DNA from 2 places in the Paraburkholderia sp. SSBN10T genome. Region 1 is predicted to be linked to the other one. Evidence: riboswitches for the same ligand, from Rfam matches in the RefSeq annotation. Region 1 holds a riboswitch; the other holds the start of a gene.
The links. A riboswitch is a leader RNA that binds a small molecule or an ion and turns the genes downstream of it on or off. The one in region 1 is predicted to bind cobalamin.
Positions count from the first base shown of each region.

Region 1 (15,211 bases):
CGATCCGCAGGTTGCGCTCGCGCCGCGTCTGGTCGCCCTGGATCGCGCTCATCACCGCCTGCCCATCGGCGAGGCTGCTTTGCGCATAGCGCAACAGCATGCGGCCCGCGTCGGAGAGCACCATGCCGCGCGCGTGCCGCTCGAACAGCGGTGCGCCGACGTCGCCCTCGAGCTTCGCGATGTGGCGGCTCAGCGCCGAGACGGTCGCGCCCAGCTTGTCGGTCGCCGCGGTCAGCGACCCGCTCTGCGCCACCACCGAGAAGTAGTACAGCGACGAATCGAGCAGATTGCGCATGGCGTGTCTCACCCGGGGTTTGCGATTTTCGCAAATATACGTTGTTTGATTGCGAATACAAAAAACTTTCGCTGCCGGTAGTCTGGACGTCATCGATGCTCCGACCTCTCTACATGACCCGCTCCACAGCCCTCTTGCACGCCTCCCGCCACTTCGAAAGCGGCGCCTTTCACACCGCGTTGAGCCGCCGCATCGGCCTGCGCACGGAGAGCCAGAATCCGCAGGCCGGGGCAGCGCTGCGCCGCTATCTGTGCGACGAAATCGCGCCCGCGCTGCACGCGCTGGGCTTCACGACCGAGATCGTGGACAACCCGGTGGCGGGCATGCCGCCGCTGCTGCTCGGCGAGCGCATCGAGGCCGCCGGCCTGCCGACGGCGCTGATCTACGGCCACGGCGACGTAGTAAACGGCGACGAGCCTAACTGGAGCGACGGCCGCTCACCGTGGGAGCTACGGGTCGAAGGCGACCGCTGGTACGGCCGCGGCACCGCCGACAACAAGGGACAACATTCGATCAACCTCGCGGCGCTCGCCTCGGTGCTCGCCACGCGCGGCGCGCTCGGCTTCAATGCGAAGGTGATCGTCGAAATGGGCGAGGAAGTGGGCTCTCCCGGGCTCGATGCGGTGTGCGCCCGCTATGCGGAGCGCCTGCGCGCGGATCTGCTGATCGCGTCGGATGGTCCACGCCAGCGTGCCGCCGCACCGACGATGTTCCTCGGCTCGCGCGGCGCGCTGCATTTCCGGCTGCGCGTCGCGAACGCGTTCGGCGCACGTCATTCCGGCAACTGGGGCGGCGTGCTCGCCAATCCCGCGACGGTGCTGGCGAATGCGCTTGCGAGCCTCGTCGACGGCCAGGGCCGGATCCGCGTCAACAGACTGCTGCCGCCGCCGATTCCGCCGCGCGTGCGCGAACTGGTCGCAAAGCTCGAAGTGGGTGCCGATGAAGGCGACCCGCCGCTGTCGAAGGGCTGGGGCGAGCCGGGTCTCAGCGATGCGGAACGCGTCTACGCCTGGAACACGCTCGAAGTGCTCGCGATGCAGGCGGGCAATGTCGGCCGGCCGATGAGCGCCATTCCCGCCTATGCGGAGGCCATCTGCCAGTTGCGCTTCGTGGTCGGCACCGACTGGCTGAACGCGCGCGAGCTGCTCATTGCGCATCTGCGCCGCGAAGGCTTCGACAACGTCGACGTGACGATCGAGGCCTCAGGCAGCGCGACGCGGCTCGACCCCGATCATCCGTGGTCGCGCTGGGCCGAGGCCTCGATCGCGGCGACCACCGGCAAGCCGGTGACGATCCTGCCGAACCTCGGCGGCACGATCCCCAACGAATGTTTCGCGACGACGCTGGGCCTCGCGACCATCTGGGTGCCGCATTCGTATCCGAACTGCCGTCAGCACGCGCCCGACGAGCATCTGCTCGGCAGCGTCGCGCACGAAGCGCTGCAGATGATGGCCGGCCTCTTCTGGGATCTCGGCGAATCGGGACGCGCGGTGCACGACGCGCTTCGAACCTCTGCCGTGCGCTGATTTCCCCACTGCCCGCCTCGGCCCGCCGCCGCTTTCCTCCGGACCTCACGCCATGCAATCCATCGTCACCGATCGACCGTCCGCCCGCCAGGACAACCGGCCGCTCAAGCGCCTGATCGTCGCCAGCAGCATCGGCAATGCGCTCGAATGGTTCGATTTCGCCGCGTATGGCTTTTTCGCGGTCACGCTGTCGAAGCTGTTTTTCCCGACCCACGACGATACGGTGTCGCTGCTGCTGACGTTCGGCACGTTCGGCATTTCATACGTGTTCCGTCCGCTCGGCGCGCTGGTGCTCGGCCGCTACGCGGACCGCCGCGGCCGCAAGGCCGCCCTGCTCGCCGCGCTGTGGCTCACCACGCTCGGCACGCTGGTCTGCGCGCTGATTCCCACCTACGCGAGCATCGGTCTCGCCGCTCCGGTCGGCCTGATGCTCGCGCGCGTGCTGATCGCGTTTTCGACGGGCGGCGAGTTCGGCAGCGGCACCGCGCTGATGATTGAACAGCCGTCCGCGCGCAAGTCGTTTCTGGGTAGCTGGCAGTTTTCCAGTCAGGGGATGTCCACGGTGCTCGCGTCGTTTGCGGGGCTCGCGTTGAGCACCCAGCTCACGCCCGCGCAGATCGAGACATGGGGCTGGCGCATGCCGTTCGTGTTCGGCCTGCTGGTGGCGCCGGTTGGTCTTTACATCCGCCGGCATATCGACGACACGCTGCAGCCGTCCGCAGCGCAGCACGCCGCGCCGGTGCGCGACCTGCTCGCGCGACACCTGGGGCGCGTCGCGCTCGCGGCGGGCATCATGGCGGTCTCGACGGCCGCGAGCTATCTGATGATTCTCTACATGCCGACGTATGCGGTGAAGCAGTTGCATCTGCCTGCGTCGACCGGATTCGCCGCGACTGTTCTGACCGGCGCGATCCTGATGGTGTTCACGCCGCTGATGGGCCACCTCGCGGACCGCTACGGCCGCAGCCGGATGATGACGCTCTCGGCAGTCGTCACGCTGCTGACAATCTATCCGTGCTTCCGCTGGCTGATCGGCGCGCCGTCGTTCGGGGTACTGATGACGATCATGGTGCTGGCCGGCGCGTTGAAGGCGATCTACTTCGGGCCGCTCGCGGCGGTGCTGTCGTCCCTCTTTCCGACCACGGTGCGCAGCACCGGCCTCGGCTTCAGTTACAACATCGGCGTGATGGCGTTCGGCGGCTTCACGCCGTGGCTCGTCACAGCCATGATCAACTGGACCCGCGACCCCGTCTCGCCGGCGCTCTACCTGATGGGCTGTGCGGTGTTGAGCCTCGGTTGCATCGGCATCTATCACCGCTTCATCGACAAACACCTCTAGTTCCCGGACGCGATTTCCGGACGAGACCGCAACCATGACTTCCTCTTCTCTCGCCGCCGGCGACGACTTCAGCGGCTGGCTGATGTATCACTCTGTCGGCGTGTTTCCGGGCCAGCAGGCAGCGGTGACGGAGGCGCTCGCGCGCTTCACGGCCGACTGGTATGCGCCCGACGAGCGCCGCTGGGGCGTCGGGCTCGCCGCGCGCGACGCGCTGCTGGCGAACTGGGCGACGCTGATCGGCGCCGACGCCGCGCACGTGTTCGGCGCACAGAACGTGACCGACGTGTTCGCGCGCTTTCTCGACGGCCTCGACGACGCCGCGCTGGCTGGGCGCACCGTGCTGGTCGCCGCGGACTGCTTTCCGAGCCTGCATTTCCTGCTCAACGGCGTGGCCGCGCGGCGCGGCTTCACGCTGAAGACGGTGCCCGTGCGCGAAGGCGAAGCGTATGTGCGCGACGAAGACTTCATCGGCGCCTGGAGCGCGGATGTCGGGCTCGCGCTGGTTACGTGGGTCTCGTCGCTGACCTCGAAGCGGGTCGACCTCGCCGCGCTCGCCGCCCACGCGCGCAGCGCCGGCAGCCTCGTTGCGGTCGACATCACGCAGGGCGCCGGCATCCTGCCGTTCGATCTGCGCGAGACGCCATTCGATTGCGTCTGCGGCTCCACGCTCAAGTGGCTGTGCGGCGCGCCCGGCACGGGCCTCGGCTATATCGCGCCGCATCTGCTGGCCACCGGCATGCAGCCTGGCGTGCGCGGCTGGTTCAGCCAGGCGGATCCGTTCAACTGGAACCTCGACACTTTCGCGTACGCACCGGACGCGCGCCGCTTCGACACGGGTACGCCGTCGCTGCTGCCGTTCGTCGCGTCGAAACCCGGCTTCGACTGGCTGCTCGCGCAGCCGCCGGGCAAGCTGCGCGCGCACAACCTCGCGCTGTGCCATCATCTGATCGAAATCGCCGACGGTCTCGGCTACACGCTGCTGTCGCCACGCGACGACGCGGCGCGCGGCGGCAGCGTCATGGTGCAGACGCCCGCGCATCTCGATCCGCAACAGGTAGTCGCCGCGCTGGCCGCGCAGCGTATCCTGATCGATGCGCGCGGCCGCACGTTGCGGCTGTCGCCTGGCGCCGGCACCACCGTGGCCGGTATCGAGCGCGTCGCCGCGCATCTGCCGCGATGACGACGCCGCGCGACGTGCGTTCGAAGGCGCCACGCCGCGAAGGCGTGTCGTGCGTGCTGACCGGGCCGCCGTGGCAGGCATGGTGAAACGCAATTGCACCCTTCCTGTTCCACAGCGACAGCAACCCACGGATACCTTTTCATGACCACCCCGCTTCCGTTCCAGCCGCTCACCGGCGTTCGCGGCTTCCTCGTGCCGATGTCATGCACCGATCTCGCCGCGACGACGCAGTTCTTTATCGAGCGGCTGGGTTTTCGCATCGACGCGATCTTCCCCGCCGACAGTCCCCGCACGGCGATCCTGTCGGGCCTCAACCTGACGCTGCGGCTGGGCGTCGGCCTGCCCGACGGCGTGACGAAACTCGACGTGCTGTGCGACGACGAACTGCAACTCGGCGAAGCGCAGCGCACGCTGATCGCCCCGAATGGCGTCGAAATTCGCCTGATCGCGGCCGAACCGCGCATGCAAGAGCCCGTCAACCGGCAGGAACTGGTGCTGTCCCGAGCGCAGGACGGCGCCACGTGGAGCGTCGGCCGGGCGGGGCTGCGTTATCGCGACCTGCTGCCGAACCGCCACGGCGGTGCCTTCATCGCGTCGCACATCCGCATTCTCGAAGGCGGCCCGGTGCCCGACTACGTGCACTTCCACAAGATCCGCTTCCAGATGATCTTCTGCCGCAAAGGCTGGGTGCGCGTCGTCTACGAAGGCCAGGGCGAGCCGTTCGTACTGAACGCCGGCGACTGCGTGCTGCAGCCGCCGTGCATCCGGCACCGCGTGCTGGAGAGTTCGGCAGGCGCGGAGGTGGTCGAGATCGGTAGTCCGGCCGAGCACATCACCATGGCCGATCACAGCACGACGCTGCCGACTCCGACGCTCGAACCAGAGCGCGATTTCGACGGACAGCGGTTCTTGCGCTACGAAAGGCGGCACGCGAGCTGGACGCCGTGGCGGATCAACGGCTTCGTCGCGTCCGATACGGGGATCGGCGGCGCGACCGCCGGTCTGGCCGGCGTGCGCGTGGTGCGGCCGGAACGGGCGGCGGCGCTCGAGCAGCAGAAGCACGTGTCGGAGTTCTGCTTCTTCTTCGTGCTGTCCGGACAACTGACGGTGATGCAAGGCGAGAACGCGTACCCGCTCACGACGGACGACAGCATCACGATTCCGGGAGAGATGTCGTACGGCTTTGCCGAATGCAGCCCCGACCTCGAACTGCTTGAAGTCACGCTCCCCGCCGAGCTTGCCGTCCTCTCGCAGTCGTAAGCGTCGCACTACTCACATTCGAACAAAACTTCTCAACCTCGCCTGAGGCCTGCTCCTAGAACGTATAAGCCAGCTTGCCGAATGCCGTGCGGCCCAACGTGTTGTACCCGTATGCCGTCACGTACTGACGGTCGAACAGGTTCGACAGATTCGCCGACAAGGTGAGATGCGCATTGACCTTGTACGCGGCACGCAGGCCGAGCGTCGTGTACGACGGCAGATAGATTGCATTGGCCTGGTCGTCGTAGGTCGATCCGCCGTAAAGCAGCGAGACGCCCGTGCTCAGCGCATGCAGATGAAACTCGTCCCACGTGTGGTCGACGCTGAGGCTGACAGTCTGACGCGGGCGGCGATTGAGCCAGCTCTGGTCGGTGACGTCCTGTGGATTGAGAATGCCGAGCGCCGCGCTGACAGCCGTGGATTGGCCGAGGGTGCCCTTGTACGAGAGATCGAGACCCTGGATGTGCGCCCGGCCGATGTTCACGGGCAGGAAAGTGACCGAGTTGTAGTTGATGAGGTCGTGCACGCGCGTGTCATACAAAGCAGCCGTGAAGGTGCCGAACGACGTAGCGGCATCCAGTGCGGCTTCGACCGTATCGCTGCGCTCGGGCAGCAGGTTCGGGTTCGCATACCCCGGGTAATACAGGTCGTCGAACGTCGGCAGACGGAATGCATTGCCGTACGAGAGGCGTGCCGTATAGACCGGGGTAATCGCATAAGCGAGCGCGAGATTGCCGGTATTGACCGACTGGCCCTGGACAATCTCGTGGCGGCCGGCCAGGAACACCGTCAAATCACCGAGCGTAGCCGATTGATGCAGCGAAACGGCCGAATCGTTGCGTGTCGGCACACCGGTGGGGATATCGAACGGCAGGAAGGCTTGCTCGCGGGAGAAATCGTAGGCGAGCTTGGTCTCGCCGGACAGCGGCAGACCGAAGAGCGTCAGGCCTTTTTCCTGATGAGTCAGCGAGGTCGATGTGCTGAAGCGCGTCGAGTCGATCTCATCGCTCGGGATAGCGGGGTTGTTCGCGTAGACGAACTGACGATCCGTCGCGTAGCCGACCGACTGGTCGAACTGGGTAAACGGCGTGATATCCAGATGGAACGCCAGACCCGTCGTCAACTGATGATCGAGCTGCCGGTCGTTGCCGCCTGCGTTGTCGTAAGAGAGATCGGACCGGTGATACAGCATGAAGGTGGAGATCGACCAGTTGTCGTGCGCATAACCGAGCCGCGCATCCACGTCCTGCGCATGATAAGGATTCCGACCGTCTTCGTGCCCGTAGGCATTCGGCCGGGTCGCATCGATCCCCGCCGTGTTGTAGTCATGCAGGCCTACTGAGTAAGTAAGGCCGGACAATGCAGAAAGCGGACCGGTGGCAGGAATACTGCCGGAGGTGCGCACTTGCGTATCGAAGGTCTTGTTCGAGCCGCCGCCCACGGAGACCGTAGTCTGGTTCGGCTGATTCGAGGCATGGTTCGTGAAGAGCTGCACGACGCCGCCCACCGCATCGGCGCCGAACGACGCGGCCGCAGGGCCTGAAATCACTTCGACGCGATCGAACGCGGAGGTCGGAAGATCAGCCCATTCGGCTACGCCCGTGGTTGCGGAACCAACCCGGATGCCGTCGATAAAGACCGCGACCTGATTTGCCGACGAACCACGGATGCTGACGGAGGCGGAAGAACCGGGGCCGCCGTTTTGCGAAATCGTGACCCCGGGCAGCGTCGCGAGGGCCTGCGTGATGCTCGGGTCGGCCGGCGACAGACGGTCCAGATCCGCACGGGTCAGAACCTGGGTCGAGGCATAACGCTGGTCGAACGACTGCGGCAAGTGCTGCGTGTCGCCGGTGACGAGGATATTCGGCAAAGTGGTGACAGCCGATGCCTGGTCCGGTTGTTGTAAGGACGAATCGTCCGCATGCGCCATCTGCCAGCCCGACACGGTCAGGGCAGATGTCATGATCAAGTGACGCAACTTCATACTGGGGAATATCTCCTGGGGATTACGCGCCCCAAAGTCGGAAAGGAGGGATACGACGCCGAGGTCTGACTTCCGGTCCGTGCTGAAACCGGTCACAGTGGCGCGACCGCGCTGGATTTACACCAGCTTCCACGAGTCGTACGCGCGCATTTTACTTCTGAATCCACGCACGCCCAAAACCCCGTCTGGAATAACTCACGGACGGGGTATCAAGCGCTACGCGAAACGTTCAGGCGGCGGCTGTGTGGTTGCGCTCCACCTCAAGCCTCTGCCGCAAGGTACGCGCCGCCGCGATCATGTTGCTCAAGGCGGCTTCCACCTCCGCGCTGGGCACGCGCGGCGAATGGGCGTCGTAGACGCCCGGGCCGATTCCGTTCGGATGTTGGAAGAGTCCGGCGTCGACTGATCAGGCTCCCGCGCGTGGCGCGATATTGCCCTGGCGCAGCAGCTCGCCGGCACGAGCGGCCCCCACCGCTTCGCTGAAACGGAAACCTTGCGCACTCGTCGCCCGGTTCGTTGCAGCCAGTAGCGCCCGCTGTTGCTCGGTCTCCACGCCTTGGGCAATGACCCCGATCCCGATACTGTGCGCAAAGCTGACGATGGCGCGGATCGTCGCTGCACTCGCGGGGTCGCTGGTAGAGCGGTGGATGAGGGATTGCGCGATCTTCAGATGGTTCACGCGATAAGCCTTGACGTACTCGAACGAGGCGAACTCGCTACCGAAATCGTCAATGGCGATCTTCGCGCCGAGCGCGTGTAGCTGCGGGAGTATGTCGCTGCGTGCCCACGACAACCTGGCCAGCGTCGCCTCAGTCACGTCGAATTCCAGAGCGGAGGGGGCGAGATGCCACTTCGCGGCGGTTTCGGCGACATCGCGCACAAACGCTTGAGCGCTCCTGAGTTCGAACAGAGACAGATTGATCGCGATCATCAGCGGGGCCACCCCCTCGTCGCGCCAGGCTCTCATTTGCCGGCACGCCTCGTCCAGCACCCAGTGCCCAAGCGCCGCCATGGTGCCGTCCCTCTCGGCGATCGGGATAAACACACCGGGAGCAATGAGACCTCGCGCCGGATGATGCCAGCGAACCAGGCCTTCCATCCCGAGAATGTTTCCCGAAGATAACTCGACCTCGGGCTGGTACTGGAGCTCCACCTCGCCGCGCTCAAGCGCGCCGCTCAGATCGTCTGCGAGTGCGACACGTTCGAGCACCTGCTGGTCGAGTTCGTCAGAATGAAAGCGATAGCGGTTGCCGCCCTCACGCTTCGCACGGTAGAGCGCCAACTCGGCCTGCGTCAGCATGTCGTCCGCGCCACTGTCGCTCTCTACGTACGCGCGGATGCCAAGGCTCACGGAGATACGCACATCGTGGCCATTGAGCAGATAGGGAGCCGCCAGCGCCGTTTGGAGCTGCGCAGCCAGTGCCCCGGCGTCCGCCGGCTCGGCCAGCTCGCCCTGCAGCACGGCAAACGTGTTACCGCCTAACCTGGCAACCGAGCGGGCACCCGGCCCGCATTCGTGAATGCAGTTCCTGAGACGCGCCGACACTTCCCGAAGCAACAGGTCGCCGATCGGGTCACCCAGTCTCTCGTTGATCAGCTTGAAGCGGTCGAGATCGACGAGGAGAATCGCAAACGGCATGGCGCCATGTCGGGCCGCGGCGAACGCCTGGCGCACCTGCGCGAGGAAGCCGGCGCGAGTCGCCAAACCCGTAAGCGCATCGACGTCGGCGAGCTGCGCGATCTTTTCCTCCGCTGCCTTGCGCTCGGTAATGTCGACGATGATTCCTTCAACTTCGATTAGCCGTCCATCCTTGTCGCGGACCGGGATGTAGCGATTCTCGACGCAACGGCAAGCGCCGTCGGCAGTGCGCAAGCGGAACTCGATTGAGACGCCTCCGGCATCCTTTTCCAGCACTCGCGCGAGTGCCGCATCGACCTTGGCCTGGTCCTCCGGGTCGACAAGCTCGTTGGCCCAGGCTGGCGAGGCGAGCAAGGCTGCGCGGTCGTGGCCGAACCGGGTGATGTCATGCGATATGTAGATGAGCGGAAACGAAGGCTCGCCACGCAGACGGTACGGGATGACCGGACTGTTCCGGACGATGAGGTTGGCTTCGGCAAGCGCCTTGATTCTTTCCTCCGCGGCCTCTTCCAGGCCGCTCGTCCTGAGGGCCGCCGCGTTCAGCGTCTGCGACTTCGTGGCCGGCACGCCGGCGCTCTGGCGGTTCCACAGCAACGATCCCGCCCTGGCAGGCGTGGTCGCAGTGTGTCTGTGAGGTCTCACACCCTTGGGGAGCCAGTGCGGTTCCATGTGAGGCCCGGCGTGTGGCCAGGACCGCGACCAGGCTTGTCCGTGGTGAAGTTTTGATTGAAAACGCATGCCAGGTTCTCCCCGCAACGAGCCCAATCTCGTCAGACGATTGAAGTATAGTCACACGCGTCCATCTGACAAACTTCAGTAACCGGGAACCTGATGCGCGCCCGGCGGCGAACCAGCGCTCCTTTGCCGGCGCGTCTCGAGCCGATTTGAGCGAGCGATCGACCTCGGTTGCCTTTGCGGTATCGCCGATTCGCATACCTTAGGGAAATCCCTGATGACGTAGGCGCCCGCCTGAACGCTCGTCGAGCGCACTGGCTACGTGATCGCGCGCACCACCGCAGCAATCGACCATGCGAGGCTATCCGTAGATAGCGTTGCGCATGGTAAATTCCAACGTCAGGAACAGAAACATCGAAAGTTCGGGTGACCTGAATACGCCCGTCCGTTCCCCTCGCTCAGGCTAAACGCAGGAGACATAAGGTGGATCGATGCTCGACTTGAACCAGCCTATTGCCCGGCGGCGGCTGTGCGTCGCGCTTTGTAGCTGCGTCGCTGTCGCCGGCTGCATGGTCGGTCCCGACTACCGCACTCCCCCTGCGCCAGCCGCCGATACCTACACTCCCTCGCCGCTGCCCGAGCAGACCGCCTCGTCTCCGGGAAGCGCCGGCGTACCGCAGCGCTTTGTACCGGGACAGGATATTCCCGCTGCATGGTGGGCGCTCTTTCATTGCGAGCCGCTCGATACGCTGATCCGCGAGGCGCTTGCCGGCAGTCCGAACATCACCGCGGCGCAAGCCGCGTTGCGGCAGGCGCGCGAAAACTTCTCGGCACAAGCCGGCGGCACCCTTCTGCCCAGCGTCGATGCGCAACTTGGCGCCACGCGCGAAAAACTGAACGGCATCGCGTTCGGCCAGCCCGGCGTCGTCGATGAGTTCAATCTCTACAACGCATCGGTGAACGTGTCGTACAAACTCGACGTGTTCGGCGGCACGCGGCGCGAACTCGAAGCATTGCACGCGCAAGTCGATTATCAGCGCTTCCAGTTGCAGGCCGCCTATCTCGCGATGTCGGCCAACATTGTGACCGCGGCCGTCAAGGAAGCCTCGCTGCGCGCACAGATCGAGGCAACCGAACGGATCGCCGCAGAAGAAGACGAGCAACTGGGCCTGCTCGCCAAACAGTTCGATCTGGGAGGCGTGGGCCGGACCGCGGTGCTCGCGCAACAGACCCTGTTGGCGCAGACCCGTGCAACGTTGCCGCCACTGCAACAACAGCTCGACCAGGTGCGTCACCAGCTCGCCGTGCTGGCCGGCAAACTGCCCAGCGACTCCGCGTTGCCCGAATTCAGGCTCGAGATGTTTTCGTTGCCCGAGGCGCTGCCCGTGAGTCTCCCGTCGGCACTGGTGCGGCAGCGGCCCGACATCCTCGCCGCCGACGCGGTGCTGCATCAGGCCAGCGCGCAAATCGGCGTGGCGACCGCAGCCCTGTATCCGCAGATCACGCTGTCCGCCAGCTACGGCGCCGAGGCGCTGACGCCGGCACAGGTCTTCAAGGCCGGCAGCACGATATGGAGCCTCGGCGCCGGCCTGCTGCAGCCGGTCTTCCACGGCGGACAACTCACTGCGCAGAAGCGCGCCGCCGAGGCGGCGTACGAACAGGCCGGCGCGCAATATCGTGAAACGGTGCTGCTGGCGTTCCAGAACGTCGCGGACTCGCTGCGCGCGCTCGATCACGACGCGACCGGCCTCAAAGCGCAGACGGATGCCTGGCGCGCCGCAAGCGACTCGCTGGAGCTGACGCGCGGGCAATATCGCGTCGGCGGAGTGAGCTACCTGTCGCTTCTCGATGCCCAACGCCAGTACCAGCAAACGGTGGTAAGCCTCGCACAGGCACAGGCATCGCGCTACGCCGACACCGCGGCCCTGTTCCAGTCGCTCGGCGGCGGCTGGTGGAACGCCGCTGTGCCGGACGCCGCCGCAACGGCACATTGACCTGGCCCAGCAGGACACTCGCTGCACCGCTCTTTGCAACACGCGCAGTCAGAAACGAAGCAATGCAACGTCCGGCGCTTCACCCAATGCCGTGCAAGGACATCACGATGAGCGAAAGAAAACCAATGACAAAGCGGATGGTGATCATGCTGATCTGTGTCGGCCTGCTGCTGGCCGCACTTGTCGGCTTCAACCTGTTCCGCGCGCATATGTTCGCCAAGTTCATGGCGGGCAACTCGGAGCCACCTGCCACCGTCTCGGCGGCAGTCGCCAACTATCAATCGTGGCAACCGCAGCTTGCGGCAGTCGGCAGCCTGCGCGCCGTGCGCGGCGTCGATGTCACCACGGAAGTCGCGGGTCTCGTGCGCGAGGTGGCGTTCAGCTCCGGACAGGAAGCGAAAGCCGGGCAGGTTCTTGTCAGGCTCAATGCCGACAGCGACGTGGCACTGCTCCAGTCGCTACAGGCGGCAGCAGAACTCGCGCAAACCGTCTATCAGCGCGACAAGGCGCAGTACGACATCAAGGCGATCGCCAAGGCGCAACTCGACGCGGACGCCGCAGACCTGAAGGGCAAGAAGGCGCAAGTCGCGCAACAGGCCGCGCTCGTCGAAAAGAAAACCATCCGCGCGCCGTTTACGGGACGGCTCGGCATCACCACGGTCAATCCGGGACAGTACATCAATCCGGGCGATGCGATCGTCACGCTGCAAGCGATCGATCCGATCTACGCCGATTTCTCCCTGCCGCAGCAGCAGCTCGGCCAGCTCGCGATCGGCCAGAGCATCGTGGTGGACACCAATGCGTACAGCGGGCAAACGTTCGTGGGCAAGGTCCAGTCGATCAGCCCAAGAGTCGACAGCGCCACGCGCAACGTGCAGATCGAAGCCACCGTGGACAATCGCGAGCGCAAGCTGCTGCCGGGCATGTACGCGAACGTGAAGGTCGACGCCGGCACCGAACAGCGTTACCTGACGCTGCCGCAAACGGCCATCACCTACAACCCCTACGGCGCGACCGTGTTCGTCGTCAAGCCAGGCAAACAACCCAACGCGCAGGGCAAGACGCTGCCGGTCGCGCAGCAGGTGTTCGTCACGCCGGGCCCGACCCGCGGCGATCAGGTTGCGATCCTCAAAGGTGTCGACGCCGGCACGCAGGTCGTGACAAGCGGGCAGCTCAAGCTCAAGAACGGCACGCCGCTCGTCATCGACAACAGCGTGCAGCCGGCGGACAACCCCAACCCGGCGCCTCAGGAACAATAGAGAGACCTCGCGATGACCTTCACCGATCTCTTTATCCGGCGGCCCGTCCTTGCATCGGTCGTCAGCCTGCTGATCTTCGTGCTCGGACTGCGCGCGCTGGCCACCCTGAAAGTCAGCCAGTATCCGCAGACCGAAAACGCCGTCGTGACCATCAGCACGGCTTACTATGGTGCGAACGCCGACACCATCGCCGGCTTCATCACGCAGCCGCTCGAAGCGGCGATCGCCCAGGCGCAAGGCATCGACTACCTGTCCTCGACGAGCAGCACCGGCGTGTCGACCATTACCGCGACGCTGCGCCTGAACTATGACGCGAACCGCGCGCTGACCGAGATCAACACGCAGATCGGCTCGGTGCGCAACCAGTTGCCGCCGCAGGCGCAGCAGCCGGTGCTGACGGTCGAGACCGGGCAGACCACCGATGCGATGTATATGGGTTTTTACAGCGATGTGCTGCCGAGCAACAACGTCACGGACTACCTGCTGCGCGTCATCAAGCCCAAGCTCGATTCGATCGAAGGTGTGCAGACGGCCGAAATCCTAGGCGGCCGGCAGTTCGCGTTGCGCGCTTGGCTCGATGCGGCGCGGCTCGCCGCGCACGGCGTGACGGCGACCGACGTGTTCACGGCGCTCGGCAACAACAACTACCTTGCGACGCTCGGCACGACCAAGGGGCAGATGGTCAGCGTCGACCTGAACGCGGGCACGGACCTGCATACGGTAGACGACTTCAAGCAACTCGTCATCAAACAGAAGGACGGCGCGATCGTGCGGCTCGAAGATGTCGCGAACGTCGTACTCGGCGCCGACAGCTACGACTTCAACGTGGCGTTCAGCGGCAAGCGGTCGGTGTTCATCGGCATCAAGGTCGCGCCGGACGCCAATATCCTCGACGTGGCCAAGCGCGTGAGGGCCGTTTTTCCGGGGTTGCAGGCGCAGTTCCCGATCGGCATGACGGGAGAGATCGTTTATGACGCGACCGACTTCGTCAACACGGCAATCACCGAAGTCATCAAGACGCTGGTCGAGGCGCTGCTGATCGTCACCGCGGTGATTTTCCTGTTCCTCGGCAGCTTTCGCGCGGTCATCGTGCCGCTGATCGCGATGCCGTTGTCGCTCATCGGCACGTTCTTCGTGATGCAGGTGCTCGGCTATTCGATCAATCTGCTGACACTGCTCGCACTCGTGCTCGCGATCGGGCTCGTGGTGGACGATGCGATCATCGTCGTCGAAAACGTCGATCGCCATATGAAGGAAGAAGGCAAGGCGCCATTCGATGCCGCGCTGATCGCCGCGCGCGAGCTCGGCGGGCCGATCCTCGCCATGACCGTCGTGCTGATTGCCGTGTATGCGCCGATCGGCTTTCAGGGCGGCCTGACCGGCGCCCTCTTCACCGAGTTCGCCTTCTCGCTGGCCGGCGCGGTGACGGTGTCCGGTGTGATCGCGCTGACGTTGTCGCCGATGATGTGCTCGCGCTTCTTTCGCGCGGAGCAGGAGTCCGGGCGCTTCGCACGCTTCGTCGACCGCCAGTTCGAACGCGTCCATCGTGGCTACGGCCGCCTGTTGCACGCGACGCTCGACACCTGGCCCGTGTTTACCGTGATGGGCGCGTTGCTGCTCGGCGGCACGGTTTACCTGTTCATGACGTCGAAATCGGAGCTCGCGCCGCAGGAGGATCAGGGCATCGTCCTGTCGCAGATCCAGGGGCCGCCGAACGCGACCATCCAGCAGATGCAGATGTATGCGGACCAGGTATTCGATATCTCCAAAGCGCTTCCTGAATACGCGCAGATGTTCCAGCTCACCGGCGCGCCGACCCTGAACCAGGGGATCGGCGGCGTGCTGTTCAAGACATGGGATCAGCGCAGCAAGGGCGCGACCGCTTTGCAGCAGGAATTGCAGCAGAAGTGGAATCAGATTGCCGGTGCACGCGTCGCGGCGTTTCAGTTTCCACCGCTGCCGGGCTCGCAGGGTTTGCCTGTGCAGTTCGTCATCAGCACGACCGAACCGTTCGAAAATCTCAACGAAATATCGCAGGCAGTCCTGCAAAAAGCCCGCGA
Region 1 covers NZ_JBWQQI010000001.1:212,811-228,021, reverse strand. Annotated here, with positions in the region: gene AC1ECK_RS01045 (LysR family transcriptional regulator) at 1-295, opposite strand, end outside; gene AC1ECK_RS01040 (M20 family metallopeptidase) at 409-1,821, shown strand; gene AC1ECK_RS01035 (MFS transporter) at 1,874-3,160, shown strand; gene AC1ECK_RS01030 (aminotransferase class V-fold PLP-dependent enzyme) at 3,195-4,340, shown strand; gene AC1ECK_RS01025 (cupin) at 4,482-5,600, shown strand; gene AC1ECK_RS01020 (TonB-dependent receptor domain-containing protein) at 5,656-7,584, opposite strand; adenosylcobalamin (AdoCbl) riboswitch at 7,636-7,725, opposite strand; partial or broken gene AC1ECK_RS01015 (hypothetical protein) at 7,814-7,957, opposite strand; gene AC1ECK_RS01010 (putative bifunctional diguanylate cyclase/phosphodiesterase) at 7,991-9,817, opposite strand; gene AC1ECK_RS01005 (efflux transporter outer membrane subunit) at 10,390-11,892, shown strand; gene AC1ECK_RS01000 (efflux RND transporter periplasmic adaptor subunit) at 12,000-13,151, shown strand; gene AC1ECK_RS00995 (efflux RND transporter permease subunit) at 13,164-15,211, shown strand, end outside.

Region 2 (15,211 bases), on a different contig from region 1:
CTTGGTCAACTGTCCGTCGTGGCGAAACGCATCGTCGGGCAGGCCAGGCGTCAGCGGCAGACGCGGCGCGCCATCGGCCGCGCGGCACTCCAGCGCGACGAGGTTCAAGGCGGCGACCGCTTCGCCGGACCATGCGTCGGCGCGGCCATCGAGGCGGCGTTCGCGCTCGCCGCCAAGGTGTTCGAGCACGCTCATGCGGGTCGCGCCGAAGCCGCGTGAGGTCAGCAGCGCCGCCAGCGCCGCCGGCGTGGTCCCGTCGGCGCTCAAGACAAAGAGCCGCGTGCCCGCATGCAGATGTGCGCTCACCGTGGCAAGCGAGCGGCCCACCACGGACACCACCGCCACCTCCTGTAAGGGCCAGCCAAGACGCGCCGCCGCGAGCGACAGCGACGACGGCGCAGGCAACACGCGCAGTTCGCCCGCCGGCAACTGACGCGCGAGCGTCGCCCCGACTCCGAACAGCATCGGATCGCCGCTCGCCAGCACGCACACCGGCGTGTCGCGCCGGGCCAGTACCGGCGCGATATCAAACGGGCGCGGCCATGCTTCGCGCCGCGCGGCGAGGCGCGCCGGCAGCATCGCGAGATGCCGCTCGCCGCCGAATATCACGGCCGCATCGAGCAGCGCGCGGCGTGCCGGGCGCCCCAGACCGGCAAAACCGTCATCGCCGATGCCTACCACGGTCAGCCATGCCGGCATGAATCCATCCTCATACTTGATCTTCAATTGAGCCGCTGCGGCACGCCAAGCAAGGCCGCCGCATCGTTGTGCTGTTCGAAAAAAGGCATAATACCGTGTCTGTCGCCGGCGCCCTTCGGGGTCGAACTGTTCGTGCCAGCCATCATCGGGCGGGGCGTAGCGATGCCGCAGCATTTCCCTTCCTGAGCGATGCTCGGGCCGTCGCGCGACGCTAACCCGGTGCCCTCTTGAATCACGCGTCATCTTCCTCCGTCACATCCGTTACCGCCAGGCCCTCGGCTTGCCCAGGCTTGCTGCGCATCGTCGCGGCGCTCGATGGCGGGATCTGCCGCATCAAGCTGCCTGGCGGCGTATTGCGCGCCAACGCGGCAAGCGCGATCGCAGAGGCCGCGGAGCGGCATGCGGCCGGGGTGATCGAACTGACCAATCGGGCCAATCTGCAACTGCGCGGCGTGCGGGCCGGACATGAGCCCGCGTTGATCGAGGCGCTGTTGAGTGCGGGGCTGGGACCGGATGCGGGTTTGCTGCAGGCGTCGCACGCAGCCGCTGCTGACGATGTGCGCAACCTGATGGTCAGCCCGAGCGCCGGGCGCGATCCTCATGCGTTGTTCGACACCACGACGCTCGCCGCGCAGATTCTGACGCTATTGCAAAGCGAGCCGCGTTTCGCTGCGCTTTCGCCGAAATTTGCGCTGTTGCTGGACGGCGGCGAGCGGCTGGCGATGCTCGAGCATCCGCACGATGTCTGGCTGGCGGCGCTGGATCATGCAGACGGTGTGCGCTTCGTGTTCGGACTGGCCGGCTGCCCGCCGCTATCGTCCACGCCTGCGAACCACAGCGACGCGACCGGCACGCCCGCGCTGGGGACAGTGACGCCCTCGCAAGTCCCCGCGCTAGTGAAAGCCCTGCTGCACACGTTCCTCGATCTGGCCGCGCCGGAGCATACCCGGATGCGCCACCTGCTTGCCGCACAGTCTGTTGAAACCGTGTTGCAACGCGTCCAGACGTACCTCGACTTCCCACTCTCGCGCGAACCCGCACTCACCGGCTGGCGGCGCGCCCCTGCCGATGCGTCGCTGCGCTTCGGGGTGCAACCTCAGCGCAAAGCCGGGACGTGCCAGGTGGGCGGCCAACCGCCGCTCGGCCGTCTGGACGGCGCGACCCTGCGCGCGCTCGCCGCGCTTGCCGAAGACTCGGGCAACGCCGCGCTGCACATCACGCCGTGGCAAAGCGTGCTGCTGCCCGACGTCGCTCCAGAGGCCGCGCCGTCCGTGCTCGCCTGCCTCACCGCTCTCGGCCTCGCTTGCGAGCCGGGACACCCGATGGCCCGCCTGATCGCCTGCGCCGGCTCGACTGGCTGCGCGAAAAGCCACGCCGACACCAAGGCCGACGCGTTACACCTCGCCGCCCAGTTGCCCGCAGACGTCGAACAGGTTCACCTGAGCGGCTGCCCGCGCTCGTGCGCGGCCGCCCACTGCGCGCCGTTTACGCTGCTGGCGGTGGAGCCCGGCCGCTACGACCTCTATCGACGCGACGCCCCGCCCGGCTTCGGTCAGTGCGTCGCGCACCATCTGACGATCGAACAGGCCGCCGGCGCACTCGCCCGGCTGGCCCGCAGCCCCCGGAGTTCTTTTGATGCTTGATTACATCCGCGACGGTCAGGAGATCTATCGCCAATCCTTCGCGACGATTCGCGCGGAGGCCGACCTGTCGCACATCCCCGCCGACCTCGAAAAGCTTGCCGTGCGCGTGATTCACGCCTGCGGCATGGTCGACGTGAGCGACGCACTACGCTTTTCCCCCGGCGCAGGCGCGGCGGGCCGCGCGGCGCTCGCCAACGGCGCGCCGATTCTGTGCGACGCCCGCATGGTGGCCGAGGGCATCACGCGAGCGCGTTTGCCTGCGGATAACGAGGTGATCTGCACGCTCGGCGATCCGTCCGTGCCGGCGCTCGCGCGTGAGCTCGGCAATACCCGCTCGGCTGCGGCACTCGAACTGTGGCGCCCGCAACTGGCCGGCAGCGTGGTGGTGATCGGCAACGCGCCCACCGCCCTCTTCTATCTGCTCGATATGCTCGATAACGGTGCGCCGCGTCCTGCGCTGATTCTCGGTTTTCCGGTGGGTTTTGTCGGCGCGGCGGAATCGAAAGCACTGCTCGCCGCAGACAGCCGCGGCGTGCCCTACGTGGCCGTCGAGGGACGGCGCGGCGGCAGCGCGATGGCCGCCGCCGCAGTCAACGCGCTTGCTTCGGAGGCCGAATAAATGACCGCACAGGGACGTCTGTTCGGAATTGGCGTCGGCCCCGGCGATCCGGAGTTGATCACGCTGAAGGCGCTGCGTTTGCTGAAAGCGGCCCCCGTAGTGGCGTATTTTGTCGCCAAGGGCAAGAAAGGCAATGCGTTCGGCATCGTCGAGGCCCACTTGGGCGAGACGCAGCAGCATTTGCCGCTGGTCTATCCGGTGACCACCGAAGCGCTCGAACCGCCGCTTTGCTATGAAGCGATCATCGCCGACTTCTACGACACGGCGGCCGAGGTCGTCGCCGCGCATCTGGATGCGGGACGCGACGTCGCGGTGATCTGCGAAGGCGATCCGTTTTTCTACGGCTCGTATATGTACCTGCACGACCGGCTCGCGGAGCGCTTCGAAGCGCAAGTCGTGCCGGGCGTGTGTTCGATGCTCGGCGGCGCGGCGGTGCTCGGCGCGCCGTTGGTGTATCGCAACCAGAGTCTCTCCGTGCTGTCGGGCGTGTTGCCGGAAGACGAGTTGCGGCGGCGTCTGGCCGACGCGGATGCCGCGGTCGTGATGAAGCTCGGCCGCAATTTCGACAAGGTGCGACGAGTGCTGTGCGACCTCGGGCTCGCGGAGCGCGCGCTCTACGTCGAACGCGCGACGATGGCGAACCAGCGTATCGTGCCGCTCGCCGAAGTCGATCCGATGGCTTCGCCGTACTTCTCACTACTCGTCGTGCCGGGGGAAAAATGGCAAGGATGACGCCGCCCGCGATCGTGATCCTGGGCACGGGGGCGCTCGCCACGGCGAAACGCGTCCAGGCGTGTTATCCCGGTGCACAGGTGCATGGCTTGCGGGGGCGCGTCGAAGCCGACGTCGCTTATACGGAACTCGCCGCACATCTGTGTGAGTTGTATGCACGAGGCACGCCGATCGTCGCGCTGTGCGCGGCAGGCATCGTGATTCGTTGCGTGGCGCCCTTGTTGACCAACAAGGGCGTCGAGCCGCCGGTGCTGGCCGTTGCGGAAGACGGCAGCGCGGTGGTGCCGCTGCTCGGCGGCCTCGCCGGCGTGAACGTGATGGCACGCGAGATTGCGGCGGCGCTGGAGGTCGCACCGGCGATCACGACGAGCGGCGAGTTGCGCTTCGGCGCCTGCGTGTTGAATCCGCCCGAGGGTTATGCGCTCGCGAGTCTCACGCAAGGCAAGCGTTTCGTGTCCGACATGCTCGCGGGCGAAAGCACGCGGATCGAAGGCGATGCGCCGTGGCTCGACGACGTGCAGTTGCCACGCGCGAGTTCCGCGCGGCTGGCGATTCGCGTCACGCCCAAGGCCTGGGACGGCGGTGCGGATGAACTGGTGATTCATCCGCGCAGCGTGGTGGCGGCCGTGTGCGCTTCGGGCGCTCAGATCGCCGAACAGGTCCGTGCTGCACTCGATGCGCACGAACTCGCCCCGCTTTCGCTGGCGGCGCTGCTTGCGCCTGTGGAACGCATCGGCGATGAAGGCTTGAGCGAAGCTGCCGCCGCCTTGGGTGTGCCGCTACGCTTCGCCGTTCTGCCTGAGGCAAGCGCCGGGCAGCCGTCCGCGTCTGCCGCCCAGCGCCTGCTGGAAAGCGCGCTACGCGTGCCCTGCCAGACCCTGCTCCATGATGCCAATGCGGACCTCGCGCTGGCGCTGAGCCGCACACCGATCGCCCCGGAAACGATCGGCCGCGCCCGTGGCCGCCTCACCGTGATCGGCCTCGGCCCCGGCAGCGCGGAGTTGATGGTGCCGGCGGCACGCACAGCGCTGATCGAAGCCACCGATATCCTCGGCTACGAGACTTACGTCAAAATGGCCGGCCCATTTCGCACCGATCAGCAGGTGCACTGCACCGACAACCGCGAAGAAATGCAACGCGCCCGCCACGCGTTCGAACTGGCGAGCATCGGCCGCGCGGTGGTGGTGGTCTCGTCTGGCGATCCCGGGGTGTTTGCGATGGCCGCCGCGGTGCTCGAAGCCCTGGACACTTCCAACGACCCCAGTTGGGGGGCGGTCGAACTCGATATCGTGCCGGGTGTCTCGGCCGCCATGGCCACGGCCGCGCAAGCCGGTGCGCCGCTCGGACACGATTTCTGCATGCTGTCGCTGTCCGATAACCTCAAGCCGTGGTCGATCATCGAAACGCGTCTGCGCCACACCGCCCAGGCCGATCTGGTGATGGCGTTCTATAACCCCATCTCGCGGGCGCGGCCCTGGCAACTCGATAAAGCGCTCGACATCGTGCGCGAGTATCGCGCCGCCGGGACGAAGGTGGTGCTGGGGCGCGATATCGGCCGGCCCGGAGCATCGCTCAGGAGCACCACGCTCGGCGAGTTGCGTTCGGCGGATGTGGATATGCGCACAATGGTCATCATCGGCTCGTCCACGACGCGTGGCTTTACACGCGGTGCGCAGGGGGAATGGGTTTATACGCCGCGCTGGTATCCCTGAGCGGTTGCAGGCCGGGGCACGGTCACGGCGCGGCGCGGCGCCTGCTGGTATGCGATGCGCATCGAATCACGCGCACTGATAAAAATAATCACTCGCCGTTTCAGCGCAACTAAATAGAGAATTAAACTTTTCGGTAACGTTGACGTTAATATCGGCAATATGCCACTTGCTTCGCTACTAAAAAGTCAATGAACGAAGATACCGTGGAATCACCCGTCAAGGGCGTGCCGGCCGCACTGACCCTCGACACCGTACCGGTCGGCACGCCGCTCGACTGGCCCATCGTCGATCGCGACGGAACCCTGCTATTCGATGCCGGCGCCATTCTGGTCGGCGTCGAGGAACGCAAGTTCCTGTTCGACAACTTCATCCCGCATCGCGGCGACCTGTCCGAAGACGCGGCAGTCTCCGGCGAAGCTGCGCCCGGCGCGCCGGACACATCAGATCCGTTGACGGTCAAAGACATGCACCTGACCATCGGTGCGCTGCTCGGCCTGCGCCAGCAGATCGGCAGCGCCGCGCCGATGCATCCGTGCCGCATCATCGGTGTCGCGCCGAACGAAGCGATCTTCGCCACGCCGCCGCTTTTCGAAGGCAAGATCCTGCCGCTCAACGTCGGCGAAAACGTCGAGATTGTCGCGATCGCCAGTCAGGCGGTGTTTCGCTTCGTCTGCACGGTCATGGCGGTATGCCACTTGCCGTTCGACTATATCGTCCTGTCGCAACCCGGCGTGATACGGCGGCTGCGCGAACGCAAATCGATCCGGGTCCGCGCGCATTTCGCCGTACGTTACGGCATTGGCGAAACGGGCGAATCGTACGAAGGGCTCGGCCTCGCGAAGGGTATCAGCGCACTCGGCATGTCGCTCGCGGCGTCGTGGCCGCTCGGTCAGATCGGCGACCGGCTGCGCGTCGCGTTTGCCCTCAAGTCCAAAGAGCTCGATACGCTGATCGAAACCACCGCGGTGATCCGCAACCTGCAAAAGGGCGCGATTGGTGAACCCGCGGTGCATGGTCTCGAGTTCGACCGGCTCGACAAGGCGCAACAAATGGCCATGAAGGTGTTCGTCTTCGACCGCCAGGACGACGTGCTGTATTGGACCAACGGGACCAGGTAGCGGCTACGGCTGGCGTCGCCACGCGCCGCTAGCCGATCAGTTCCTCCGGCGTGACGCATATCGCGCCCCACGCTTCGGCAAGCTGCCGGCAACGCCCCACCCGGATCGCACCGCGCTCGAAATCCACCAGCATAATCTGGTCGGCCCCAGCGGGACGCATCGGGAGGTCGGCGCTGCGTCCGTCGGTCAGCATCCAAAGCCAGCGTTGCTGCAAAGGCTTGCGGCGCGCGGCCCGTTCCAGCAGGTGCGCGGCGCGGCGCATACCGGCGGCGAGAGGCGTGCCGCCACCGCCGCCCACCGGTTGCAGCCAGCGCTCGTTCCACCAGCGCGGCACCGCCGGTCCAAAACGAAGCTCGACGCCCGTACCGCCGAAACAGAGCAGCGCCGCCTCGGCGCGTGCCGAACTGGCGCGGTCGAACAACGCGACGAGCAGCCCTTTGGCGAGCGCGAGCCGCTGCCCCGCCAGCATCGAACCGGAGCAGTCGAGCAGGAAGCAATGCAGGACGCCGCCTTGCGGCGCTGCCGGCATGAAGCGTAGATGTCCGGCGTGCAGACGCTGCCGGCGTTTTGCGGCGAGGGTCGAAGGCCAGGCGATACGCGTGCTTCGCCCGCTGCCGCGCGCCGCTGCACCCGCGCCTTTGCGCCATCGAAAACCGCTGTACAGATCAGCGGCAGCGCCCTCCCGATGGCTCAGCGTTTTTTTGCGTTGAGGGGGATGACGCCTTTTACCTGGGTTGTGCCGGTTGGCTCGGGTGGCAGGTAACCCCACTCGCCGTCGCCGTTCGGTGGCCCGCTGGTGCGCGATGGCTCAGGACTCGGCGCAGTGGAACCCTGCGCTGGCGCCGGCGGCTCGCTCGTTGCGTCCGAACGCGGCGGCGTTTCGCGATCATGCCGACGGTGTTTCAACACTGTTTCCGCAACGCGATCGACATGCTCCATCGTTACCGCATCTGCCTGTTCAAGCGCAGCCAATGCACGCGCCGCGCGCAGCATCACCAGATCGGCGCGCAGGCCATCGACTGCGGCCGCAATGCATAGCGCGCTGACATGCGCATGCACGGTGTCGTCGAAAGCGAGGGCCGGCAATGCAGCACGCGCAGCGTGAATCCGCTGCATCTGCGCTTCCTGCCGTTTCGTGTAGACAGCTCGGAACCCCTGCGGATCGAGATCGAACGCGAGCCGCGCCTTGACGATCTGCTGACGCACCTGCGGATCAAAGCAGTTTTCCAGTTCCACCATCAACCCGAAACGGTCGATCAGTTGCGGCCGCAACTCGCCTTCTTCGGGATTCATCGTGCCGATCAGCACGAAACTCGCTTCATGGCTGTGCGAGATGCCATCGCGCTCGACGGTATTCACGCCGCTCGCGGCAGCGTCGAGCAACGCATCGACGAGCGCATCCGGCAACAGATTGACTTCGTCGACATACAGCACGCCGCGATGTGCCTTCGCCAGCAACCCCGGCGAAAACCTGAGCGCGCTGTCGCGCAACGCGCCTTCGATATCGAGCGTGCCGATCAGCCGGTCCTCGCTGGCGCCGAGCGGCAAGGTCACCAGTTGCCCCTCCGGCAGCAGTTCGGCAAGCGCTCGCGCAGCCGTCGATTTGGCGGTGCCGCGCGGGCCGCTCACCAACACGCCGCCGAGGCCCGGATCGATTGCCGCCAACAGCAGCGCCTGCTGCAACGGCGCTTGCCCGACCAGCGCGGTGAACGGAAAAACGGGCCGCGCCGCGGGCGCGTTGCGAAGCTCGGTCGCTGCGTTCATTGCCGGGTTCCTTCAATGGTCTGCTCGCTCGCGAGCAGATGCTGTTCCACTTGCGCGCGATAGTCGCCTGGCGTCTGCCATAAGCCGCGCTGCATTGCTTCGAGCAACCGCTCGCAGATCGAATGCAAGGCATGCGGATTGTGCTGCTGCAGAAACTCGCACGTAGCAGCGTCGTTCAGATAGGCGTCAGTCACCAACGCATATTGGTGGTCGGCAATCACGCGGGCCGTGGCATCGTAGCCGTACAGATAGTCGACCGTCGCGGCAAGCTCCGCGGCGCCCTTATAGCCATGCCGCTTCACGCCATCGAGCCACTTCGGATTGACCACCCGCGAGCGGATCACGCGGGCGACTTCCTCGTGCAGCGTACGCACGCGCGGCGTCTCCGGATTGCTATGGTCGGCGTGGTAGACGACCGGCTGATTGCCTGCCAGGTGCCGCACGGCTGCGACCATCCCACCCTGGAACTGGTAGTAGTCGTTCGAATCGAGCAAGTCGTGCTCGCGGTTGTCCTGGTTCTGCAGCACCACGTCCAGCGCGGCGAGCCGGGTGCCGAACGCCTGGCGCGCTTCTTCGCCGGCGCTTTTCTGGGTGTAGGCATAGCCGCCCCATGCCTGATATGCGTTTGAGAGATCGGCGTCAGTCTGCCATTGCCGGGTGTCGACGATCTCCTGCAGGCCCGCGCCGTAAGCGCCGGGCCGGGCGCTGAAGACGCGCCAGCCGGCGCGTTTGCGGGCTTCGGCTGCGTCCATGCCGCGTGCGATCAAGGCGTCGCGTTCGCGCAGCACGCGCGCACGGATCGGGTTCAGCGCCTCGGGTTCGTCGAGTTCGGCCACCGCCTGCACCGCGGCGTCGAACAGATGCATCACGTTGGCGAACGCGTCGCGGAAGAAGCCGGATACGCGCAGCGTGACGTCGATGCGCGGCCGGTCGAATACTTCCATCGGCATGATCTCGAAGTCGGTCACCCGGTGGCTGCCGGGCGCCCACTTCGGCCGCACGCCAAGCAGCGCCATCGCCTGGGCGATATCGTCGCCGCCCGTGCGCATGGTCGCGGTGCCCCAGACCGACAGGCCGATCGCCCGCGGATAATCGCCATGCTCCTGCAGATGCCGTTCGAGCAGATGCTGCGCGGACTTCAGTCCCAGCGACCAGGCGGCTTGCGTCGGAATCGCGCGCGTGTCGACCGAGTAAAAGTTGCGTCCGGTCGGCAGCACATCGGGCCGGCCGCGCGAGGGCGAGCCGCTCGGCCCTGCCGGCACGAAGCGGCCTTCGAGCCCGCGCTTCAGGTGCCGCAACTCTTCTGAGCCGCAAGCGTCGAGTCTCGGCAGCACGTCGCCGCGCAGGCGTTCGAGCACGAGTTCGGTTTGCGGCAACGTCCCTGCCGCGGGCAAGGTCACGCCGGAATCGTGGCGGTCGCCGCACATTTCAGCCAGCAACGCGCCGGCGAACAATTCGAGCCGCTCACGCGTATCGCCGTTGTGGCGCCACGGCGCATTGCTGACTTGCTGCAGGACCTCGGGACGCGGACCGTCCCATACCGCGGCCCAATCCGCCGAGAGCGGATCGAACAGATGCGCCATCTGCAGATCGCGCGCCAGCGCGTCGACGAGGCCCGCTTTCGCGCCGCGCCCGTCGCCCACCGGAAAGCGCCCGAGCGCCAGCAGCGTATCGCGCCGCTGCACGCCCTCGGGCGAGCGGCCGAAGATATGCAGGCCGTCGCGAATCTGCGCTTCCTTCAGTTCGCACAACCACGCATCGACGCGCGTCAACAGCGCATCTTCGGCGTCCTGTCCGTCTGGCTCGCTCAGGCTCAGTTCCTCATGCAGACGATGCTCGACGATGGTGGCAAGAATCGTGCGCCGCAAGAGCTTCGAGCGGCGCGGATCGACCATCAGCGCTTCATAGTATTCGTCGACCTGGCGTTCGAGATTCTGCAACGGGCCATAGCTTTCGGCACGGGTGAGCGGTGGCATCAGATGATCGACGATCACCGCCTGGGCGCGGCGCTTCGCCTGGCTGCCCTCGCCCGGGTCGTTGACAATAAACGGATACAGATGCGGCAGCGGCCCCAGGATCAGATCGGGCCAGCACGCGTCGCTCAATGCGACGCTCTTGCCCGGCAGCCATTCGAGGTTGCCGTGCTTGCCGACATGGACGAGCGCGTCGACGCCGAAGCGGTGGCGCAACCAGAAATAGAACGCCAGATACGCATGTGGCGGCACGAGGTCGGCGTCGTGATAGCTGGCGTAATCGCCCTGTTCCCGCGAGCGCGACGGTTGAATCCCCACGAACACGTGGCCGCAGCGCCAACCGGCAATCATGAAGCGGCCGTGCCGCAGCGTCGGATCTTGCTGCGGCGGACCCCAGCGCGCGTTCAAGGCGTCTCTCGCCTGCGCCGGCAATTGCGCGAAGTGCGCCAGATAGTCGTCCAGCGCAAAACTCTGCAAGGCGGGGCGCAGATCGCGCACCACCGGGTCGTTGGTCACACCCTCGGTCAACTGGCGCAGCAGTGCGTCGCCATCCGCGGGCAGTCCGGCCACGCGATAGCCTTCGGTCGCCAGCATCTGGAGAATGCCGACCACCGAGGCCGGCGTATCGAGGCCCACGCCGTTGCCGATCCGTCCTTCGCTCATCGGATAGTTCGCGAGGATCAGCGCGAGCTTCTTGTCCGCGTTATCCAGCGTACGCAAGCGGCACCAGCGACGGCTCAACTCGGCCAGAAAACCGATCCGCTCGTGATCGGGCTGATAGCGCACCACGTCCACCTCGGTATGCGCACAGCGATACGCGAGCCCCTTGAAACTGATGGCACGCGTAATGATGCGGCCATCCACCTCGGGCAGCGCGATATGCATGGCGATATCGCGCGAGTTCAGCCCCTGGTTGTCCTTGACCCAGTCCTCGCGATTGCCGCCGCTCAGGATCACCTGCAACACCGGCGCGTCACCGGCGAGCGCCAGCGGTTCGGGGTCGTCGATCGCCGTGGCGGCAAACGCGGTGGTGTTCAGCACCAGCGCGACGTCATGCTGCGTGCACAACTGCTGCAGCACCTCGCGGCTCATGACATCCTTGAGCGAGGTCAGCGCAAGCGGCAACGCATTCAGCCCTTGCGCTTCGAGTGCCTCGATCAGCGCATCGAATACCGCCGTATTGGCGGCCTGCAGATGCGCCTTATAGAACAGGATCGCCACGACCGGAGCGTCGGCGCGCCAGCGTGCCTGCCAGTCCTCGATTGTCGGCGTGTCGTGTTCGGGGTGATAAAGCGTGGCCGCCGGCAGCACGCGCGGCGCGGCCGGCTCACGCCCCCAGCCGAACGCGCGATGCGCGATACAGCGCAAAAACGCCTCGGCATTCTGCACACCGCCCTCGCGCAAATAGCGCCAAAGCTGATGACAGAGTGCGGCATCCGCCGTGCTGCGAGCAAGCAGGTTCGGATCTTCCTGCAAATCGCCGGAAAACATCGCCAGCGTTTGCTGCTTGCGCGCCGCGAGCGCGACCACCTGCTCGATCCCGTACGGCCAGTACGCCTCGCCGCCGAGGTGATCGACCACCACGACGCGCGCATGCTGCAGGACATCTTCGACGTAGAAATCGACCGAAGCCGGTTGCCGCAAGTACGTCACGTTCGCGAGCCGCACGCTCGGAAAACCGGCGCCGAGGCGCGGCACCACGCTGGCGAGCAACGACAGCGTCGTATCGGCCGAGCTGAGCACCACGATCTCGGCGGGTTGCTGATCGATCCGGATGACACCCTGGGTGTCGTCGACGAAGCCACCCGGCGTGGTGCGCAGCAGATGCATGATCGATTACGCCTGCGGCTGGGCTTCAGTACGCAGCGCGGCGTCGAAAGCCGCTTGCAGCGCAGCCTGATCGAGGTCTTCGCCAATCAGCACGAAACGGCTTTGCGGCGTTTCGCCGGCTTGCCAGCGGCGGTCGAAATAGCTGTCGAAACGCCGGCCCACACCCTGAATGACGAGCCGCATCGGCGCGCCCGGCAAGGCAGCGAAGCCTTTCACGCGGTAAATCGTGTTGCTCTCGACGAGGCTTTCCAACGCGGCAATCACGCCCTCGCGCGACGGCGTTGGTGCCTGCACCACCACCGAATCGAATTCGTCGTGATGATGGTCCGCGTCCTCGGCCGAGCCGTGATGATCGTGGCGCAGATGAATCGTCGCCTCCGAAGCGGCCTCCAGACCGAGCAGCGTGTGCAGATCCAGTTGCCCCCTATGCGCGCGCACCACCTTGACCTGCGCCGGAATCTCTTCGCGGATCAACGCTTCGACCGCGCCTTGCTGCGCCTCGCCGAGCAGATCCGTCTTGTTCAGGATCACGAGGTCCGCAGCCGACAACTGGTCTTCGAACAGTTCATGCAGCGGCGATTCGTGGTCGAGGTTCGGATCGGCCTTGCGTTGTGCGTCCACCGCCACCGGGTTGTCGGCAAACTGGCCGCTGGCCGCCGCCGGGCCGTCCACGACCGTCACTACCGCATCCACCGTGAAGCTGTTCTTGATCGCAGGCCAGTTGAAGGCCTGCACCAGCGGCTTCGGCAAGGCGAGACCGGAAGTTTCGATCAGCACATGATCGATCTGCGCGCGGCGTTCCACCAGTTGTTCCATGACCGGGAAGAATTCTTCCTGCACGGTGCAGCAGAGGCAGCCGTTGGCCAGTTCATACAATTGGCCTTCGGTCTCGTTGCCGTTTTCGTCGCAACCGATGCCGCAGCCCTTGAGGATCTCGCCGTCGATGCCGAGTTCGCCGAACTCGTTGACGATCACCGCAATGCGCTTGCCGCCTGCGTGCTGAAGAATATGCCGCAGCAGCGTGGTCTTGCCGCTGCCGAGAAAGCCTGTCACGACGGTGACGGGGATTTTGCGCATGGAGTTCTGCATGGTCAATCCGTCCAAAGGTGTTTCACATTGGGCATGCCGGCGAAGTCGCGCAACGGGGCTGACAGCGCGAATGCATCGCCGGCGGGTGCGAGAGAGTTTCAGATGAAACGCGGGGACGAATCACGGCGCGCCAGCAGCGCCAGGCAAGCATCGTGAAGTGGTGAACCGAAATGGTGGACAAGACGCCGCATCCCCGCAGCGCCAACCCTCTTCTCTGGCCGGTATCCGGGCTGGCGAAAACGCCGCTTCCCCTTCCCAGGCGAGGGATTTCTCGCCCAGTGGTTGCATGCGTGCGCGACCTTGCGCGCAGGCACTGAAGCCGGCTTTGCACCGCTTGCGCGATGCCTTCGCTTACCGTTGCGGGGGCAGCACAGGTTGGTCCGGTCTGTTGCAGGCGGACACCCTGTTTCCCGTTTAACTGCGCACGCTCAGAACGCGCGCGCGAGCACCAAAGTGCGTGGGAGTTTAGGCCTGCGAGCCCCGCGCGTCAAGGCAGCCGGCCGTGCGACTTCGGCAGTCGCTTGTGATATCGTATGCGCGCGTTTGGTGCCAGCACGTGCGTTCGCACGTCGCGCGCCGTCGCGCATGACATGTGGCACCGCATGACCCAACACTCCGAACACGACGCCAGGACCCTCAGCGTCGGCATAGGCTGCAGACAGCACACCTCCGTGGAGCAGATCGGCGCAGCCGTGCACGCCGCGCTCGGCGCCTATCCGTTCGCGGCGATTCGAACCGTTGCCACCATCGACTCCAAAGCCCTGGAACCCGGCCTGCTCGAATTCTGCGCGCGTCATGCGCTGCCTTTGCGGACCTTCAGCCGCGCTGAGATCGCCACCGTGTCCGGCCTACCGACACCGTCGGCCGCCGCCCGCGCGCATCTCGGCGTCGACGGCGTCTGCGAGCCGTGCGCGCTGCTCGCCGCGCCCGCCGGCCGCCTGCTCGTCGCGAAGACGGTGCTCGACGGCGTGACCGTGGCGATCGCGGTGCAGGCGGCCGCCTCGGCTCCACACTCAACCGAATCCACCTAACCTCATCTTCCATGAAAACCGATCCCGAAGCGCATCTGCGCATGACCCAGCGGCGCCGCGAAGGCCACGAGAAAAAGCAGGCCGAAGCGACCATCGAAAAGGGCCTGCTGATCGTCAACACCGGCACCGGCAAAGGCAAGACCACGGCCGCGTTCGGCATGGCCGTGCGCGTGCTCGGCCACGGCATGCGGCTCGGCGTGGTGCAGTTCATCAAGGGCGCGCTGCACACTTCGGAGCGCGATTTTCTCGGCAAGATCGCCAGCTGCGATTTCGTCACGATGGGCGACGGCTACACGTGGAATACCCAGAACCGCGATGCCGACATCGCCACGGCCCGCAAGGGCTGGGACGAAGCGCGCCGGATGATCGAAAGCGGCGAGTATCAGATGGTGATTCTCGACGAGCTGAACACGGTGCTGAAATACGAATACCTGCCGCTCGACGAAGTGCTGACGGTCGTCAACGCGCGCCCTGCGATGCTGCATGTGGTGATCACCGGACGCCACGCGCCGGATGCGCTGATCGAAGCGGCCGATCTCGTCACCGAGATGCGCATCGTCAAGCATCCGTATCGCGAGCAGCACGTGAAAGCGCAACGCGGCGTGGAATTCTGAGCATGCCGTCCTGTCCCGCCCTGTTCATCAGCGCACCGGCTTCCGGTCAGGGCAAAACCACGATCACAGCCGGTCTTGCCCGCTACCACCAGCGGCAAGGGCGGCGTGTGCGCGTCTTCAAGACCGGTCCGGATTTTCTGGACCCGATGATCCTCGCCCGCGCCAGCGGCGCGCCGGTGCTGTCGCTCGACCTGTGGATGGTCGGCGAGCACGCCTGCCGCGAACTGCTCGCGCAGGCGGCGGCCGAGGCCGACCTGATCCTGATCGAAGGCGTGATGGGGCTTTACGACGGCACGCCCAGCAGCGCCGATCTTGCCACCGCCTTCGGCGTGCCGGTGGTAGCGGTGATTTCAGCCAAAGCGATGGCCCAGACCTTCGGCGCGGTTG
Region 2 covers NZ_JBWQQI010000022.1:12,634-27,844, forward strand. Annotated here, with positions in the region: gene cbiE (precorrin-6y C5,15-methyltransferase (decarboxylating) subunit CbiE) at 1-699, opposite strand, end outside; gene AC1ECK_RS28060 (hypothetical protein) at 723-935, opposite strand; gene cobG (precorrin-3B synthase) at 927-2,342, shown strand; gene AC1ECK_RS28070 (precorrin-8X methylmutase) at 2,335-2,961, shown strand; gene AC1ECK_RS28075 (precorrin-2 C(20)-methyltransferase) at 2,962-3,693, shown strand; gene cobJ (precorrin-3B C(17)-methyltransferase) at 3,690-5,405, shown strand; gene AC1ECK_RS28085 (flagellar brake protein) at 5,594-6,523, shown strand; gene AC1ECK_RS28090 (vWA domain-containing protein) at 6,552-7,187, opposite strand; gene AC1ECK_RS28095 (magnesium chelatase ATPase subunit I) at 7,214-8,287, opposite strand; gene cobN (cobaltochelatase subunit CobN) at 8,284-12,090, opposite strand; gene cobW (cobalamin biosynthesis protein CobW) at 12,097-13,179, opposite strand; cobalamin riboswitch at 13,379-13,647, opposite strand; gene AC1ECK_RS28110 (cobalamin biosynthesis protein) at 13,782-14,210, shown strand; gene cobO (cob(I)yrinic acid a,c-diamide adenosyltransferase) at 14,222-14,824, shown strand; gene AC1ECK_RS28120 (cobyrinic acid a,c-diamide synthase CobB) at 14,827-15,211, shown strand, end outside.
Region 2: linked by a shared signal. The riboswitch ahead of cobW (cobalamin biosynthesis protein CobW) and the one ahead of AC1ECK_RS01020 (TonB-dependent receptor domain-containing protein) in region 1 are both predicted to bind cobalamin.